Regions from separate parts of the Embleya australiensis genome, predicted to be linked through region 4. Evidence: riboswitches for the same ligand, from Rfam matches in the RefSeq annotation. Region 4 holds a riboswitch; each other region holds the start of a gene.

Region 1 (4,357 bases), on a different replicon from region 4:
CGTGCAGCGGATCGGCGGGGTGTGCATGCTCGGCCTGGCGATCTGGTCCCTGGTCGAGGTCTTCGCGGGCTGACCCGGTGGGTGTTGCGAGCCGACCCGCGCGCGTTCAGGCCCGAGCGGCCGGGTCGTCCTCCGGCTCGGGGGTGGTGCGGCCGAGCAGGCGCTCGTAGCGCTGGCGGGCCGCCTGCGGGGTGCCCAGGCCCAGGCCGAAGGCGATCTCCTGCCAGGTCATCTCGCGCCCCCGGGCCATTCGGAGCAGCCCCGCCTCCAGGTCGTCCATCTCGCCCCTGGCCATCGGGATCAGGCTCAGCGCGGCGGTGATGTCGGCGTGGTCGACCGCCGGCTCGCCGTCGGCGGGCTGCGCGATACCGCCGAGCAGGAACGACACCAGCCGGATCGCCTCGTGCGGGCCGAGCATGTACGGGTGCACCTGCCGCGCGCGCTGCTCGTCGGTGGCCGCGTGCCGCTCGGCGATCCGGAACAGGGAGGCGTGTACGCGCCGGGCCCGCGCCTGCTCGGGGTCGGGCGCGGTGAAGGGGTCGTGGGATTCGGGGGTCGCGGGCGTGTCCGGAGTCGACGACATGGTCACAGCATGCCGAGACGCACGGATCGATGTCAATGGATCATGTCGCATGATTCGTGTTGAACACTTTGTTCATGTGGCTTGATTCCGCCCCCTACCCCCGCGTCGATCCGGCCTGGGTTGCGCCGGAGTGAAACCCGGACCCAGGAGCAGGAGACCGCACCAGTGACGGTCCCCGGCGCGTCCGTCCGGTGGAAAGCCCCTCTGCCGGGGCGTAGGCACGGGGGGGCGGCCGGCCCGATGCCCGGAATGTGATGTAGCCCGCATGGATAAAACGGACATAAATTATATAGCCGACTTCGGGTTGCAATTCATTTTCGGTGGCCGGCGACGGATCTCGACTATTTTCCGTTACCGCTCCGTCACGCCACTCTCCGAGATACGCCCTCGTCATCGCGGGTGCTTCCGACCGAAGCCGGCCGAGATGTCGCCTTTATTCCGCCTTTACGCTCCGCACAATGTCTGGGATTCGGTTGTGATCTCCCCATCGCATTGCCTACCTTTCTCGCCGATTCACCTTTCGGGTGAACCCTGCCGCCGGTACGCCGAATCCCGTCGCCGGCAGCGGGATGTCTACAGCGAAGAATCCGACGGGAGCGGGGGAACCAGGTGAATCGCCGTGGCCGGGATCGTTCCGGTGACGGCTAGGGGTGAAGTCGCGTGAAGCGACCGGGCTGCTCCAGTCCGAATCCGACAGCTCACCTCGTAGGCGACAGGAGAGGACCCCATTTCATGCTGTCCGCAAACGCTCGCCACCGAGCCGCCCGCCCCGCCAACGTCCGCCGCTTCGTCGCGGCGGTGGGCATCGCCGGCATGGGAGCCGTCATCCCGGTCGCCGGCGCCGGTGCGGCCCACGCACAGGTCCCCACCACCGACCAGGCCCCCACCGGCGCCTCCGCCGTGCTGTCGGCCACGCCGACCGCCGCGGTCGAGAGTGCCCCGGTCCAGGCCGAGGTCGCCGCGCCCGCGGCCACCACCGCCGCGGACAAGGCCCGCTACCTGGTCCAGGCCGGTGACACGCTGTCCCAGCTCGCGCTGACCAACAAGGTCTCCGGCGGCTGGCAGAGCCTGTACCAGCTCAACCGCGACGTGCTCCTGTCCGGCCCGGACCTGATCGAGATCGGCCAGACCCTGCGGCTGACCGGCTCGGCGCCCGCGCAGCCCAAGGCGGAGGCCCCGGCCAAGCCAAGCATCCAGGTCCAGCCGAAGACCACGGTCACCGGCAAGACCGCGCCGAAGCCGACGAGCAAGCCGTCGGTCGACGTCGCGGCCAAGCCCGCCGCCAAGCCCGCCACCGGCGGCTCGAAGGGCAACCAGGCGCCCACCGGCGGTTCCTCGAACGCGTCGAGCAAGGCCCTCCAGGCCGTCGCCTTCGCCAAGGCGCAGGTCGGCAAGCCGTACGTGTACGGCGCCACCGGCCCGAACGCGTACGACTGCTCGGGTCTGGTCCAGGCCGCGTACAAGGCGGCGGGCATCTCGCTGCCGCGCGTGACCAACGACCAGTTCGCCGCCGACCCGCACGTGTCGATCGCCAACCTGCAGCCCGGCGACCTGGTGTTCTTCTACTCGGGCATCAGCCACGTCGGCATCTACATCGGCGACGGCAAGATGGTGCACGCCGCCAACTCGCGCAAGCCGGTGGAGATCGCCTCGATCAACACCATGCCGATCGCCGGCGCGACCCGCCCGAACTGATCGCGCGACCCGGCCGCGGCGGCGCCCGGGTGAGCATCGCACAGCAGTGGCGGTAGCTGTGACAGCAGTGGCTCGGCGCCGTGCCCCCGACCGTGGTCGGGGGCACGGCGCCGTCGCACATCCGCTGCCTGCACGTGCGCCGGGTAGCTACTCCTGCGTAAGACGCGGTCGGGCGGTGAGTACCGCCATGTCCAGCGGCAGCGGTCGCAGGTCGAGCAGTTCGAAGCCGCCCTCGGCCAGCAACGCGCGATACTCCGCCACCGTGCGCTCGCGGCCCCGGGCGTTGGTCATCATCTGGATGTCGAAGCGCAGCGGCAACACCGACCCGCCCGCCTCGACGATCGGCCGTTCGACGATCGCCAGGCGTGCGTCGACCGGCATCGCCCGGGCCAGCGCCCGCAACACGACCAGGCACTCGGCATCCGCCCAGTCGTGCAGGATCCGGGCCAGCAGGTACACGTCTCCGCCACCGGGCAGCGGATCGGTGAAGAAGTCGCCGACCACCAGATCGCACCGGTCCTCGGCGGCCGATGCGGTGAGCAACTCCCGGGCGGCGTCGACCACATGCCCCCGCTCGAAGAGCACCCCGCGCGCGGTCGCATGCTCGCGCAACACGCGTAGGAGCAACTCCCCGTCGCCGCCCCCGACATCGACCACCGTCGCGGCCGGCGGCAGGTCCAGGGCGGCCGGCACCGCGTCGAAGACGATCGTGCCGAACGCCATCGCCTCCCGGAACAGCCGGGCGTCGTCCGGGTGTTCGGCGAAATATTCGAACGACTCCCGGCCGTGCACCCGGGTGAACGCGTCCTCGCCGGTGCGCACCGTGTGTTCCAGGCCGAGATACGACGTGAAGAACAGACCGCTGTACAGGTCCGCCAGCGCGGCCAACGATCCGTCCCGATCGGTGCGCAGCAGCGCACCGCGCTCGGTGAGCCGGTAGTGTCCGTCCGCCTCGACCCGCAACACCCCGTGCCCGGCCAGCAGGCGCATCAGCCGCCCCAGGCGGTCCGGTTCGGCACCCGCCGCCTCGGCCAGCTCGGCCACCGACCGGGACCCGTCGCCGAGGTGGTCGGCCAGGCCCAGCCGTGCCGCGACACCGATCGCCTGGGTCACCCACGCGCCGGTGACCAGGTGCAACATCTCCCGGGTCGGGTCCTCGCGCGGCGGATCCTCGTGCGCCGGCGAACCGGCCCGACCGGACGCCGGGTCCGGAGCCGCGTGGCGCCGCAGAACCTCGGGATACGAACCGGTGGCCAGGATCTCCAGGCGGCGCGGCCAGCGGTCCGAGGCCGGTTCACCGGTGCTGCGGAAGTACAGCACGAAGGTGTCCTCGTGCGGATTGAAGCCGCCGCCGTCCCGCAGTACCTCGTCCCGGGACACCAGCAGGTCGTGCAGATCCAGGAGGGTGACCGGAGTCGGCTCGACCACGCGGAAGGCGAAGTGCGTCTCGCCGTTGCGGGCGCGCTCCTCGGCCCGTAGTCGGGCGAAGTCGGCTCCCGGGACCGGTGCCACGGCGAACAGTTCGAGGTTGCGGCCCTCGCAGGCGGCGACCCCGTCGCCGGGCAGCGAGCAGCGCACGATGTGTACGTCGACCGATTCCGCGCGCAGGCCCAGGCGTTCGGCGATGCGGTTGCGAACGACGGTGCTGGGCACGACCTCGATGGTGCGTAATCCCCAGTGCGGCAGTCGGTCGAGCAGGTCGCCGAGCCGCTCCGGGAACACGAGCAGCGCGGCGTGGTCGAAGCGGCAGTGCCGGGACACCATGTCCACGACCGCGTCGGGAACTCCCGGCGGCAGCGCGGCCCGGAGAATGTCCGCCGCGCCGTGTCCGCACACGTGGTCGATCAACGCGCGGATACGGTCGGCGTCCGGATCGGACAGGTACTCGGGGGCGATCCCGGTCGGGACGGCCGTCGAAGGTGCAGGGTTCATCGAAGCTCCGTTTGTCCGTGGTCCGAGGGGTGGTGCGCGCGCGTCCCGAACGGCCCGGCGGGGGTGCGCGGGTCGGGGCGGGGCGCCCTGTGGAGGTATGGGGAGTCAGGAGGGTGGCGCCCGGGGAGGCGGATCCGGGGGCGGCGG
Region 2 (4,357 bases), on a different replicon from region 4:
ACCGTCACGGCCGCGATCCTGGCCGGGGCGGCGGTCGTTGCCGCGCCGGGAGTGGCCGCCGCGGCGGACCGCCACGGAAATCACCACAGGACCTTCGACCTACAGGCGCACCGCGGCGGTCTGGGCCTGACCGTGGAGAGCACCATCGCGTCCTTCGCCAAGGGCCTGGACCTGGGGGTCTCCACCCTCGAACTGGACGTCCAGATCACCGAGGACGGCCGGGCCGTGGTCACCCACGACCGCAAGGTCGACGGCCGCAAGTGTGCCGACACCGGACCCGTGCGGGCCGGTGACCCGGAGTTCCCCTACGTCGGGAAGTACGTCAACACGCTCACCCTCGACCAGGTCCGTACCCTCGACTGCGGGTCACGGCAGTTCCCGGGCTTCCCCGGCCAGACCACCTCGCCCGGCGCCCGAATGCCGCTGCTCACCGAGGTGTTCGACCTGGTCAACCGGCGGCACGCACGCGGCGTGAAGCTCAACGTGGAGACCAAGGTCGAGGCGGGCGCGCCGAACGAGACGGCGCCGCGCGAGCAGTTCGTGCAGACGGTGGCGCGCGAGGTGCGCCGGGCCGGGCTGTTGCGCCAGGTCACCATCCAAAGCTTCGACTGGGGCTCGCTGATGAGGATGCGTCAGGTCGAACCCCGGCTGCCGCTGGTCGCGTTGACCAACTACGACTTCCTCCAAGTCGGCAAGCCCGGCGCCTCGCCCTGGCTGGGCGGTCTGGACATCGACGACTTCGGCGGCGACCCGCTGCGGGCGATCGAGTCGTTCGGCGCGACCTCGTTCTCCCCGGTGCACGGCTTCCCGCAGGACGGCAAGGTGGGCGATCCGAACTACCGTCCCTACGTGACGCGGGCGATGGTCGACGAGGCACACCGACTGGGCATCAAGGTGGTGCCGTGGACGATCGACGACCCGGCCACCATGGCGAAGCTGATGGACGACGGCGTGGACGGGCTGATCACCGATTATCCGGACCGGTTGCGGGAGTTGATGGCGGCGCGGGGGCTGCCGCTGCCGAAGCGCTACCCCGCGCGGGGCTGACGCCGGGGAAGCGCCGCTCGCTCGGTGCGTGGCGGATACGGCCGCTTCGGCGGACGGTGCCCATCCGGCCGGCACCGTCCGCGCGGCGGGCATGGAACAGGGCCGGGCCCGTCGACGCGTGGTCGACGGGCCCGGCCCTGGAACTTCCCGGTTGTGCTCGGATCAGAGGTTGACGCCGTGCGCGCGCAGGTAGGTGACGGGGTTGATGCCGCTGCCGTAGTTCGGGGTGGTGCGGATCTCGAAGTGCAGGTGCGGGCCGGTCACGTTGCCGGTCGCGCCCGAGAGGCCGATCTGCTGACCGGTGCTCACCGTCTGGCCGGCGCGGACGCCGATGCTGGACAGGTGGGCGTACTGCGAGTACTTGCCGTCCGCGTGCTTGATGACGACCTCGTTGCCGTAGGCACCACCGTTGCCGGCGCTGACCACGGTGCCCGAGGTGATGGCCTTGACCGAGGTGCCGGTGCCGACCACGAAGTCCTGGCCGGTGTGGCTGCCGCTGGACCACATGGAGCCACCGGTGCCGAACGCGGTTCCCAGCGCGCCGTTCACCGGAGCGACGTAGCCGGAGGAGTTGACGGCGGTGCTGCCGGCCTTGGCCGAGGAGTCCTTGGCCACAACGGGGGCCTTCTCCTTGGTCACGGGCTTCGGCGCGACCTTGACCGACACGGAGGGCTTGGCCTCGGTCTTGGTCTCGACCTGGGCCTCGGTCTTGGTCTCGACCTTGGCCTCGGTCTTCGTGGCGGCCGCGGCCTTGCCGGAGAGCGAGAGCTTCTGGCCGACCAGGATCAGGTTCGGGTTGCCGCCGATGACGGACTTGTTGTCGGCGTACAGCTTGTGCCAGCCGCCCTCGACGTCCTTGGCCGCGGCGATCTTGGACAGGGTGTCGCCCTTGACCACGGAGTAGGTGGTGGTCGTGGCCGTGGTCTCGGCGGCCGGGACGACCTCGATCTTCGGGGCCTTCGGGGCCGGCGCGGACTCGACCGGCTTCTCGGCGACCTTCGGGGCGACCTTGACGGTGGCCTTGGTCGAGCCCGACTTGGCGTTGGGGGAGACGGCCGGAGCGGCGCCGCCACGGGTCAGGCCCGCGGGGCCCGAGGTGTTCGGCCACGCGCCGGGGCCCTGTACGGCGAGGACCTTCTCCGCGATGGCGATCTGCTGGTCCTTGGTGGCCAGGTCCGCACGCGGGGCGTACTGCTGACCGCCGAACTCGTTCCAGGTGCTCTGCGTGAACTGCAGGCCACCGTAGAAACCGTTGCCGGTGTTGATGTGCCAGTTGCCCGAGCTCTCGCCCATGGCGACCTTGTCCCAGACGGAGACCGGGGCGGCGGTGGCGGAGGTGGCGAAGCCGGTGATCAGCGGGGCGGCGACGATGGCGCCGGCCATGCCGAGGGTGAGCGCGAGGCGCGCGTTCTTGGGCTTGCGGGCAGGGGTGATGAACGACTGCACGAAGATTTTTCCTTCTCCCACGCCTACGAAGTGAGCTGTCGGATTCGGGCTGGAGAGTCTCGCCCGGCCGGCGTCGACTCCTCGGGTATCGAGGAGGCGGGCACGGCTTCACCCCAAGCCGTCGTTATCGAACGTCCGCGACATGCGGACGCCCGGGACGGCATTCCACTTGGTTCCCCCGCTCCTGCCTTTCGGGTTTCGTACCGTGGCCTCTCCGGCGGCAGGATTCGGCGAACCGGGAGACACATTCCGCCGAACACCGGACCGGTGCGGCGAAGCACCAAGCTACGCATACACCCGACTCGGATCCAAACATCACGTTTCGCCGAAACCGAAGATTCGGGTCGGAAGGGTGGAATTCCGGGACCGAAAGTCCCGAAGCGTCCACGCATTGTGCCCGGGACCTTGAGCGGAGAGTGATGCGGGAATTGCAGGGAGTCAGAATCGTGGAAACTCGGTTCACGGTGCGTGCGAGTTTCTGACAATCGGTACGCGGGATGTGACGTGCGCCACGGGGTTTGTCGAAAACGACAGTCTCGGGACGGTGGAAAACGGGTCGAAATGGGGCTCGACCTGCCCGTTTATGGGAGGCGGCGAGGGCGAAGGGCGTGCGTGTTGTGGTGTGGGCACTCGGCGGGATGGCTCCGTTCGAACCGGGTGGCGCGGTGGAGCGCTTCGGTCTGACCCGCCCCGAATGGGGTGATTTGCCCGTACATGAACTGCGGGTGATCGTGTCGGGCGGCGCCCGCCGGGGTCCTCATCCACTGAGCGTCAGCCGAACCGACTCGGGCAGCGGCTGTCCCGCACCGGCAGCCCGATTCGCGGGCGCGGGTATCGCACCGGGACCGGGCAGGCTTGGCGCCTGGTCCGACCATCCCGATGCCGACCGGATGGGTCCGGCCGCGGCCGGGACGGTGGCGGTACCGGTCGCGCGAGAATCGCGTCTCACGGGCTGACGAGCCCCTGAAGCACCTGGAACGCGACGGCGACCACCAGCGCGTTGTAGAAGTAGGCGATGACGGTGTGAACGAGCACGATCCGCCGCATCCGCACACCGACGACTTCGACATCGCTGGTCGCGAACGACGTGGCGAGCGTGAACGAGAAGTACGCGAAACTCAGGAACGACGGCGTCGTGCCCTCGGGGAACCGAAGGTCGCCGTGCCCGCCGGTGACGTCGATGACGAGGTAGATCTGCGCGAAGCCGACCTGCATCAGCGCCCACGACAGGATCACTCCGAGCGAAGCGGCGACCGTCAGTCCGAGATCACGATGACCGCCGACGACCTGGTCCTTCGCAAGCAGAGCCGTCACCGCCGACACGGCGCCGGTCGTCCCCGCGAGCAGCGGCGCGATCCACGACCACCGGGCCAGAGCGCGCAGCTCCGTGACCGCGCCGGCCTCGACGGGTTGTCCCCGCCAAACGGCCGCGAACCCGCCGGCGATGTAGAGCGACCCGACGACGACCCACACGATCAGCGCCCACCGGGCGGTGCTGCTCAGGAACGCGACACTGGACAGGAAGATCAGTGTCTCTGCGGCCGACCCCGTCCAGCGAAGTCGTGCCCGCGCACGCGGTCCGGCCATGTGCCGATTCTGTCAGTCGGTCGAAGCAGCCGGTGTCAGCGAAACACGGCGCGTCTCGGCGAGGTCGTGGGCCCGTGGTCCTGGCGCCATTCACTCCGAGTTGCTTGTCACTTCGCCGGAGCCTCGGCAGGGCAGGGCAGGGCAGGGCAGGGCAGAGCCGAGCCGGGTGAGTGTGGGTGTCTCGGGTCGGGTACGGCGTATGCGGCTCCCCCCGTGTGGAGTCGCATACGCCGAACTCGGCCCGAGACGCCGGTGTCGGGCCCGTGATGGTCAGGGC
Region 3 (4,357 bases), 3.2 Mb from region 4:
GCGGGCGAGCAGGAACTGGACTCGCTGGTCGTCGAGTTCCCCACGATCGATGCCCGTGCGGTGGGCCGGCCGCACCGATTCGGCTACGTGTCGGCCTTTCCCGGGGCGGGGCTGCGCGAGTACGCGATCGTCAAGTACGACCGGGTGAGCGGGGAGCGGTGGATCGCCGGGCAGGGGCGTGACCGCATGCCCGGCGAGGCGGTGTTCGTGCCGGCCGAGGGCGGCACCGCCGAGGACGACGGCTACCTGCTCACCGTGGTCGGTGATCTCGCCCGGAACGCCTCGGAGTTGCTGGTGCTGGACGCGCGCAGGATCACCGCGCCGCCGATCGCGGTCGTCGAACTGCCGCGCCGGGTACCGGCCGGAATCCATGGTTCGTGGATTCCCGACTGCGACGGATCGGTTGCCGACGGCTGAACCCGACCACGCCGATCTTCGTGCTCTACAGTCCGAGCAGCGTGCTCGGGTGGGCCGGGCACCGGGTGGGGTGGGAGTGCGATTCGGGTGGGTGCGACCAGGCTGCTTGCGGTTCTGCTGTTCGTCGGCACGACGGCGTTGGGCATCGTGCTGTATTTCGTCGAGGACACGTCATTGGCGGATCTGCTCTCGCTCGGGGCGGGGGCGGTGTGTCTGTTCTGGCTGATCCTGGTGCTGACCGCGCCGTGGAACCTGTACTTCCGGGCCCAGCGGGTGATCACGGAGATCGCGATCAGCCGGGAGCGGGGCCTGGCGGTTCCCGAGGGGCATGACGTCGAGGCCCGGCGGATGGCCCGCCGACTGCTCTACGGCGCGATCGGCGCACACGTGCTCTCCGCCGCGGTGATCGCGCTGATCACCTGGATCTCCGGTGGCGTGGTGGGCTACTGGTTCGCCGGGTTCTACCTGCTCAGCACCCTGTTCCGACCCGGTCAGGCGTATGCGGAGCACCTGTCCCAGCGGCTGCGCACCATGCTGCGCGAGGTGACCCACCCCCGCGACGACGTGCTCGCGGTCAGCCAGGACGTCACGGCGCTCAAGGCCAAGGTCGAGGGCCTGGAGACCCGCACCAAGGAGTTGCTGGAGAGCATCGAGCAACTCAAGGAGACGACGGTCTTCGGGGCGGCCGACACGACGAGGCGCTTCCAGGAGGCGGACCGCAAGGTGGACGCCCTCGGCCGCCGCTTCGAGGACACCATCAGCCAGTTGACGGACAACCAGGAAGTCATCTCCGGCATCAAGGCGTTCCTGCGGCTTTTGCGCACCGAGCAGAGCTGACCGGGCCGTTCGGCCTACTCGCGTCCGGTAGGCACGAGCGACCGGCCGCAGTGCGGCGGAGACGATCGGGGCGCCGGCGAAGGGGCGATCGGCGCACACGTGGGCCCCGCCGAAGTGTTCGGCGGGGCCCACGTGGTGAGGGGGGATCAGACGGCGAGCTTGGTGCCCACCGCGATCACGTTCGGGTTGTCGCCGATGACGCCGGCGTTGGCCGTGTGCAGGGCCTTGTAGCCGCCCTTGACACCGAACTTGGCCGCGATCGCGGACAGCGTGTCACCGGACTTGACGGTGTAGGTCCCGGAGCCCGACGCCCGCTCGGTCGCGGCCGACTTCGGCGCGTCCTGCTTGGCGACGTCCTGCTTGGGCTGCACGTTGAGCTTCGGCGCGTTGCCGGTCGCGGGCTTGGCCTCGGACTTGGGCTCGGCCTTCGGCTCGACCGAGGACTTGGTCTTGCCGGTGGTCGAGGACTCGGCCGTGGCGTTGGCGTCGCCGCCCTTGCCCAGGCCGGCCTTGACGGAGCAGACCGGCCAGGCGCCGGGGCCCTGGCTCGCCAGGACCCGCTCGGCGACGGCGATCTGCTGCGCCTTGGAGGCCTGCGCGGCGCTGGCCGCGTACTGGCTGCCGCCGAACGCGTTCCAGGTGCTCGGGGTGAACTGCAGACCGCCGGAGAAGCCGTTGCCCGTGTTGATGCTCCAGTTGCCGGTGCTCTCGCACTGGGCGACCGCGTCCCAGGTGGACGAAGTCGCGGCGTTCGCGCTGCCCGCCATGCCCACGAGGGGAAGGACGAGACCCGCACCTGCGGCGACGGCGATGCCGGCGCGACGGCCACGAGAGAGCGAACGAACCGGAGCGGTGATGGCACGGAAGGTCATTGATTACCTCGTCGGGCGCCTACGAAGTTAGCTGTCGGGTTCGGACGATTGGCCCGGCCTCGCCTGTCACAGGCATGGCTTCACCCCAGGCATCGGCAGTGCCGATGTCGGCTCACTTGGTTCCCCCGCTCCTGCCGCCAGTCGATATCGACTGCTTCCCTCGGGCGGCGGCAGGATTCGGCGTACCGCCCGGGGAGTCCGCTTGTGCGAACAACCACGAAGCTACGCACCGGTTCGCCGGGTTGGCAAACATTTCGGGCGGTTTGTGACGTCCCCCATAAGGGGGAATAACACCTATTTGCCCGATTTGTCGCCGTCCTTGCAGGTCACGGCGCCGGCGTACACGGTGCGCGGCCACGCGGTCACGCGTGCGTCAGCGACGGGCTATTCCGTCGCGGGCAGCTCTACCGGAACCACTACCCGCTCCTCGTCCCAGAGGAACGTCGCGCCACCGGTCGCGAAATTGGGCACATCGGCCACCGTGGCCCGCCCCTCGGGCGAATCCAGCACCGCCTCGAGTTCCGCGCGCGAAGGCGCGTACAGCGCGACCACCAGGTAATAGGGCGGCTTCGCGCCGGACGGATCCGGTTCGCACTTGCCGATGGTCCAGCCGGTCAGCCCCGGCATGGTGCGGGCCAGCGGGACGTGCTTGTCCCAGTAATAGGAGTCGAACGCCGCGGGGTCGTCGGGGTGGCCGTAGAGCACGGTCAACTTGTACATGCCGGGTCCTCACGCTCGTGGTGGTCGGACGGACGGACGTGCGCTTGCGCCACGCGGCTGCTGCCGGGCGCGGTCGTTACGGATGTGCCGGGGTGTCGCCCGTCGTGGCGGCGTCCCCACTCGGGGTGATGCTCTTGAACGCCCGTGCCTGCTCGGTGATGGCCACCTCGGTCGGCAGACGCTCCATGCTGGAGGCGCCGAAGAAGCCGACCACGCCGGTGGTGTGGGCCAGGACGTACGCCGCGTCCTCGGGTTCGGCGATCGGCCCGCCGTGGCACAGCACCAGCACGTCGGGATCGACCTCCGCCGCCGCGTCGCGCATCTCCTGCACCCGCTCCACCGCCTGGTCGAGGGTGACCGCGGTGGTCGCGCCGATGCTGCCCTTGGTGGTCAGGCCCAGGTGCGGGACCAGCACATCGGCGCCGGCCGCCGCCATCGCACGGGCCTGCTCGGGGTCGAAGACGTACGGCGCCGTGAGCAGACCGCGCTCCGCCGCCAGCCGGATCATCTCCACCTCCAGGTCGTAGCCCATCCCGGTCTCCTCCAGGTTCTGCCGGAAGACGCCGTCGAACAGGCCGACCGTCGGGAAGTTCTGCACTCCCGCGAAGCCCATGGCCGCGAGTTGGTCCAGGAAGTGCGGCATGATCCGGAACGGATCGGTGCCGCACACCCCCGCGAGGACCGGGGTACTGCGCACCACCGGCAGCACTTCGCCCGCCATCTCCACCACGATCGCGTTGGCGTCGCCGTACGGCAGCAGTCCCGCCAACGAACCCCGGCCGGCCATGCGATAGCGGCCCGAGTTGTAGATGATGATCAGGTCCACACCCCCGGCCTCGGCGCACTTGGCGGACAATCCGGTGCCCGCGCCCGCGCCGATCACGACGCCGCCCTGCTCGACCGTCGTGCGCAGTCGGCCCCGCGCCTCGCGTCCGTTCATCTCAGTCCACGTGTCCCTTCGTGATCAACTCGTGCAATCGATCCGCCGCCGCCTTGGCGAACGCCGGATCGTTGATGTCCGTCGCGACCTCGCGCACCTCGACGGCGGTCCCGTCGAGGCCGGCGCGCAACGCGTCGAACAACGCCGTATCGGCGTCGGAATCGTAGAAGGGTCCGCCCTCGACGTCGATCGCCGAGACTCCGCGCAGCGGCAGGTACAGCGCGGTGGGCCCGGTCGCGTCGAGCAGTTTGGCCGCGATCCGCCGTCCCAGTTCGGCGTTTTCGGCCGGTGTGGTGCGCATCAGCGTCACGGTCGGGTTGTGCACGTACAACAGCCGGTCCTCGAAACGCGGCGGAACGGTGTCGCGGGGGCCGAAGTTCACCATGTCCAGCGCGCCCACGCTGACCACCTGCGGCAATCCCATCCGCCCGGCCGCGGTCAGCCGTTGCGGCCCCGCGCTGAGCACCCCGCCGACCAGGTCGTCGGCCAACTCGGTGGTGGTCAGATCGAGGACCCCGGCCAGGAAGCCGCCCTCTGCCAGGTTCTCCATCGACCGGCCGCCGGCCCCGGT
Region 4 (4,357 bases):
GTCGAAACCGGGCAGGGGGATGTCGTCGAAGAGGCTGCTCATCGTTCCCCGAGTCTAGGTGGGTGTCGGGCGGGTCGTGCCCGGGCCGTTGTCGCGGGCAGGGATCATTGCGCCGACAACCATCTTCGCCCCGTCGGACATCGGGTCGGTTCGGGTCGGAGCGAGTCGGATCAAGGGAGTACATCGTGCTGGACGATCGCGACGTGGAGCGGGTCCTGGTGCTGGCCGCGCACCCGGACGACATCGACTTCGGGGCGGCGGGGACGGTCGCCACGTGGACCGAGGCGGGCATCGAGGTGAGCTACTGCCTGGTCACCGACGGGGACGCGGGCGGGTTCGATCCGGCGGTGCCCCGGTCCGAGATCGGCGGGATCCGGCGGGCCGAGCAGAGCGCGGCGGCGGCGCACGTGGGGGTGCGGCAGCTGTACTGGCTGGGGTATCCGGACGGGCGCTTGGCGGCCTCCATGGAACTGCGGCGCGACATCAGCCGGGTGATCCGGCAGGTGCGCCCGCAGCGCATGGTGATCCCGAGTCCGGAGCGGGACTGGACCCGGTTGGCGCCGAGCCACCCCGACCACCTGGAGGCCGGCGAGGCGGCGATGCGGGCCATCTATCCGGACGCGCGCAACCCGTTCGCCCACCCCGAACTGCTGGAGGCGGAGGGGCTGAAGGAGTGGACGGTGCCGGAGACCTGGCTGTCGCCGACCGCGGCGCCGAACCACGCGGTGGACGTGACGGAGGTGTTCGAGCGCAAGATCGCGGCGCTGCTGTCGCACGAGAGCCAGACGGGCCATCTGCCGGAGCTGCGCGAGCACGTCGTGTCGATGCTGGAGGGCAACGCGGCGCGGTTCGACCTGGGCGCCGGACGTATGGCCGAGGTGTTCCGGGTGGTGGACACCCGCTAGCGGCGGCGGGACCGGCCGCTCAGGTCCACATCACGGCGATGGCGATGTTCGCCACGGTCAGCAGGCCGATCGCGCCGAGGACGCGCGCGGACACCCGGTCCGCGGCGCGGTTGCCCCACACCAGCAGCAGGATGACCAGCAGGATGCCGAGCTTGGTGCCGATCTTGGCGGTGTCCACGTCCCGGTCCAGGCCGGACTGCACCACGCCCACCAGGGCCAGGCCGGTGACGAGCATGGTCAGCGCGCCGTGCGTCATCGCGGGCACGATCCGCACGTCGCCGGTGCGCAGCGCGGACATCTGGGTGAGGAAGCCGCCGAGCAGGGCCGCGATGCCCACGATGTGCAGCACCAGCAGGATCTGCCGCAGAACGTCCACGTCGTACAACCCCTCGTCGATCGTCGCCCCGGTGGGCATCCGGCCGGCGTTCTCGGCGCCGACGCCAAGACCCCCGCCGCCGTCCGGCAGCCTAGCCGGCGGCGGTTCACGCCTCACCATCGGTCGAATGCCATTAAAGATCGCCAAAAGGGATCAAGATCGACTTTAGGGAATCCGGGCGCTTTTCCCGTGATACGCGGAGATGGAAACGGTGACATTGGTAAAGTTTTGGCAATACGAAGGCCAATGGTGATGGTCCTGACACGCGTGTGACTAGTGTTCTGCGGCAGGCGATCGGCTCGAGGTCGGCCACCCGGTCGACACGATCGCCTCCGCCGAATTCGGTGACGGGTTTCGGTGACGGTGGGCAACCACGGTCGTCGCGACGCGCAGCCGGAACCGGGGACCCTCGCAGTCCCTTGGGGTGAATCGGTGCTTCGGCACCGTAGGGCGCCTTCTTCCGCCCGAACCCGTCAGCTAACCCGGTAGGCGGCCGAGGAAGGAGACCCGCCACCAGTGGCGTCCCAACGTCGACCCGGGCAACACCGCAAGCCCAAGCCGCGCACCGCCGTGCGTACCGCCGCGACCGTCGTTACGGCCGCCGCGACGATGACCGGCGTGATGACCTTCGCCGGCACCGCGAGCGCGGATCCCGCGCAGTCGTTCCAGCAGACCAAGGACCGCGTCAACCAGCTGCACAGTGACGTGATCAAGGCCACCGACGCCGCCAACGGCGTCGAGGAGCAGATCGAGAAGCAGCAGGGCACCGCGAACCAGACGCAGGCCCGGATCACCGAGGAACAGGCCGCGCTGAACGCCCTGCGCGACCAGATCGGTGTCCTGGCGGCCAACCAGTACCGCAGCGGCGGCCTCCCGCCGTCGCTCTCGCTCGCGCTCAGCGGCGACCCCGAGGGTTACCTGCAGAAGTCGCAGATGTTGTCCCAGCTCGACGGCCAGCAGGCCGCCAAGCTGAAGCAGATCGCGGCGCAGGCCCGAGTTCTCCAGCAGGACCGCACCGAGGCCTCCTCGCAGCTCGCGGAACTGGAGAAGCTGCGCACCGACCTGAACAAGAACAAGACCGACATCCAGGCCAAGCTGGCCGAGGCGCAGCGGTTGCTCAACACGCTCACCGAGCAGCAGAAGAAGGAAGTCCTCGACTCGGACGAGCACGCGAACGACAGCACGCGGGGCAACGACCGCAGTTCGCGGGACAAGGACAAGGACACCGCGCCGGCGACCAGCGTCCCGGCGTCCGGTCGGGCCCAGGCCGCGATCAACTTCGCGCTGGCACAGATCGGCAAGCCGTACGTCTCCGGTGCCGAGGGCCCCGGCTCGTACGACTGCTCGGGCCTGACCCAGGCGTCCTGGAAGGCGGCGAACGTCTCGCTCAGCCGCACCACTTGGACCCAGATCAACGACGGCCCCAGGATCGCCAAGAGCGCCCTCCAGCCGGGCGACCTGGTGTTCTTCTACTCGGACAACCGCCACGTGGGCATGTACATCGGCAACGGCCAGATCGTGCATGCCCCGCGTCCGGGCAAGACCGTGACCAAGGCGCCGCTGGACTCGATGCCGTTCCTCGCGGCCATCCGCCCCGGCTAGAGCCCTCGGGCACCCGGCACATACGACGGCGCCCGTCCTCGGAACGAATCCGAGGACGGGCGCCGTCGTCGTATGTGCCGGGCGTCCGCGACCGGTCAGACCAGTCGCCGGTCCGTCGCCCAGCGGGTCAGCTCGTGCCGGTTGGACAGCTGCAACTTGCGCAGCACGGCGGAGACATGGGTCTCCACCGTCTTGACCGAGATGACCAGTCGGCGGGCGATCTCCTTGTAGGCGTAGCCGCGCGCGATCAGCCGCAGCACCTCGCGCTCGCGCTGGGTGAGCCGGTCCAGGTCCTCGTCGATCGGCGGCACGTCGGTGGCCGCGAACGCGTCCAGTACGAAGCCCGCCAGGCGCGGCGAGAACACCGCGTCGCCCTCGCCGACCCGGCCGATCGCGCGGATCAGCTCGTCGCCGGTGATCGACTTGGTCACATAGCCCCGGGCGCCGCCCCGGATCACCCCGATCACGTCCTCCGCGGCGTCCGACACGGACAGCGCCAGGAAGCGCACCGCCGGGATCAGCGACGCGCACCGGCGCAACACCTCGACCCCGCCGCCGCCGGGCAGGTGCACGTCGAGCAGGACCACCTCGGGGCGGGTCTCGGTGACCACGGCCACCGCGCTCGCCACGTCGTCGGCCTCGCCGACCACCTCGACCGCCTCGCCGATCTCGGCGCGCACGCCGGTGCGGAACATCCGGTGGTCGTCGACGAGGACCACCCGGGTGCGGGGCGTGCCCTCGACGGGTGCGCTACTCGTCTCGGTGGTGTTCACGTGTTCGTCCTTCCCACAGCGGACCGGCCGGCGTCGGCGCGGCGCATCTCCAGCTCGACCTCGGTGCCCTCGCCGGGTTCGCTGCGGATGTTCGCGGCGCCCCCGTTGCGGCGCATGCGCCCGAGCACGGACTCTCGCACACCCAGCCGGTCTGCGGGTACGGAGTCCGGGTCGAAACCGGGCCCGCGGTCGCGGACGAACACCGTGACCGTGTCCTCGTCGGCCTCGCCGAACACCGAGATCGCCGCGCCGCCCGCGTACTTCGCCGCGTTCACCATCGCCTCGCGCGCGGCGGCGATCAGCGCGGAGAGCCGGTCGTCGACCGGGCAGTCGCCCACGCACACGATCTCGATCGACACCCCGTGCGCGTCCTCCACCTCGGCGGCGACCCCGCGCAGCGCGGCGGCGAAGGTGCGGTCCGGCTCCTCGCCGTCGGGGCGGTACAACCAGGCCCGCAACTCGCGCTCCTGCGCCCGGGCCAACCGGGCCACCTCGCGCGGGTCCTCCACCTGGCGCTGGATCAGGGTCAGCGTGTGCAGCACCGAGTCGTGCACGTGCGCGGCCACCTCGGCCCGCTCCTGGGCCCGGATGCGGGCCCGGCGCTCGGCGCCCAGCTCGCGGGTCTGCCGCAGCAGATACGGGCCGAAGATGACCAGCAGGCCGACCAGGAGCAGGCCCGCGCCGCGCATCGCGGCCAGCGC

What was found. Region 4 has a riboswitch for cyclic di-AMP ahead of ACMXN5_RS20100 (NlpC/P60 family protein). Riboswitches for the same ligand answer to the same signal wherever they lie in the genome.
Region 1: linked by a shared signal. The riboswitch ahead of ACMXN5_RS41080 (NlpC/P60 family protein) and the one ahead of ACMXN5_RS20100 (NlpC/P60 family protein) in region 4 are both predicted to bind cyclic di-AMP.
Region 2: linked by a shared signal. The riboswitch ahead of ACMXN5_RS38555 (transglycosylase family protein) and the one ahead of ACMXN5_RS20100 (NlpC/P60 family protein) in region 4 are both predicted to bind cyclic di-AMP.
Region 3: linked by a shared signal. The riboswitch ahead of ACMXN5_RS05760 (transglycosylase family protein) and the one ahead of ACMXN5_RS20100 (NlpC/P60 family protein) in region 4 are both predicted to bind cyclic di-AMP.

Annotation. Positions count from the first base shown of each region.
Region 1 covers NZ_CP182423.1:2,474,894-2,479,250, reverse strand. Annotated here, with positions in the region: gene ACMXN5_RS41090 (TMEM165/GDT1 family protein) at 1-73, shown strand, start outside; gene ACMXN5_RS41085 (DNA-binding protein) at 107-583, opposite strand; cyclic di-AMP (ydaO/yuaA leader) riboswitch at 1,153-1,309, shown strand; gene ACMXN5_RS41080 (NlpC/P60 family protein) at 1,316-2,278, shown strand; gene ACMXN5_RS41075 (methyltransferase) at 2,426-4,210, opposite strand.
Region 2 covers NZ_CP182423.1:1,896,300-1,900,656, reverse strand. Annotated here, with positions in the region: gene ACMXN5_RS38560 (glycerophosphodiester phosphodiesterase family protein) at 1-1,047, shown strand, start outside; gene ACMXN5_RS38555 (transglycosylase family protein) at 1,210-2,430, opposite strand; cyclic di-AMP (ydaO/yuaA leader) riboswitch at 2,499-2,700, opposite strand; gene ACMXN5_RS38550 (DUF1345 domain-containing protein) at 3,439-4,080, opposite strand; gene ACMXN5_RS38545 ((Fe-S)-binding protein) at 4,351-4,357, opposite strand, start outside.
Region 3 covers NZ_CP182422.1:1,404,709-1,409,065, forward strand. Annotated here, with positions in the region: gene ACMXN5_RS05750 (carotenoid oxygenase family protein) at 1-417, shown strand, start outside; gene ACMXN5_RS05755 (hypothetical protein) at 505-1,254, shown strand; gene ACMXN5_RS05760 (transglycosylase family protein) at 1,401-2,021, opposite strand; cyclic di-AMP (ydaO/yuaA leader) riboswitch at 2,127-2,289, opposite strand; gene ACMXN5_RS05765 (EthD family reductase) at 2,511-2,846, opposite strand; gene ACMXN5_RS05770 (phosphoenolpyruvate hydrolase family protein) at 2,923-3,786, opposite strand; gene ACMXN5_RS05775 (Tm-1-like ATP-binding domain-containing protein) at 3,788-4,357, opposite strand, start outside.
Region 4 covers NZ_CP182422.1:4,615,989-4,620,345, forward strand. Annotated here, with positions in the region: gene pcrA (DNA helicase PcrA) at 1-42, opposite strand, end outside; gene ACMXN5_RS20090 (PIG-L deacetylase family protein) at 186-905, shown strand; gene ACMXN5_RS20095 (hypothetical protein) at 925-1,281, opposite strand; cyclic di-AMP (ydaO/yuaA leader) riboswitch at 1,650-1,788, shown strand; gene ACMXN5_RS20100 (NlpC/P60 family protein) at 1,798-2,883, shown strand; gene ACMXN5_RS20105 (LuxR C-terminal-related transcriptional regulator) at 2,979-3,656, opposite strand; gene ACMXN5_RS20110 (ATP-binding protein) at 3,653-4,357, opposite strand, start outside.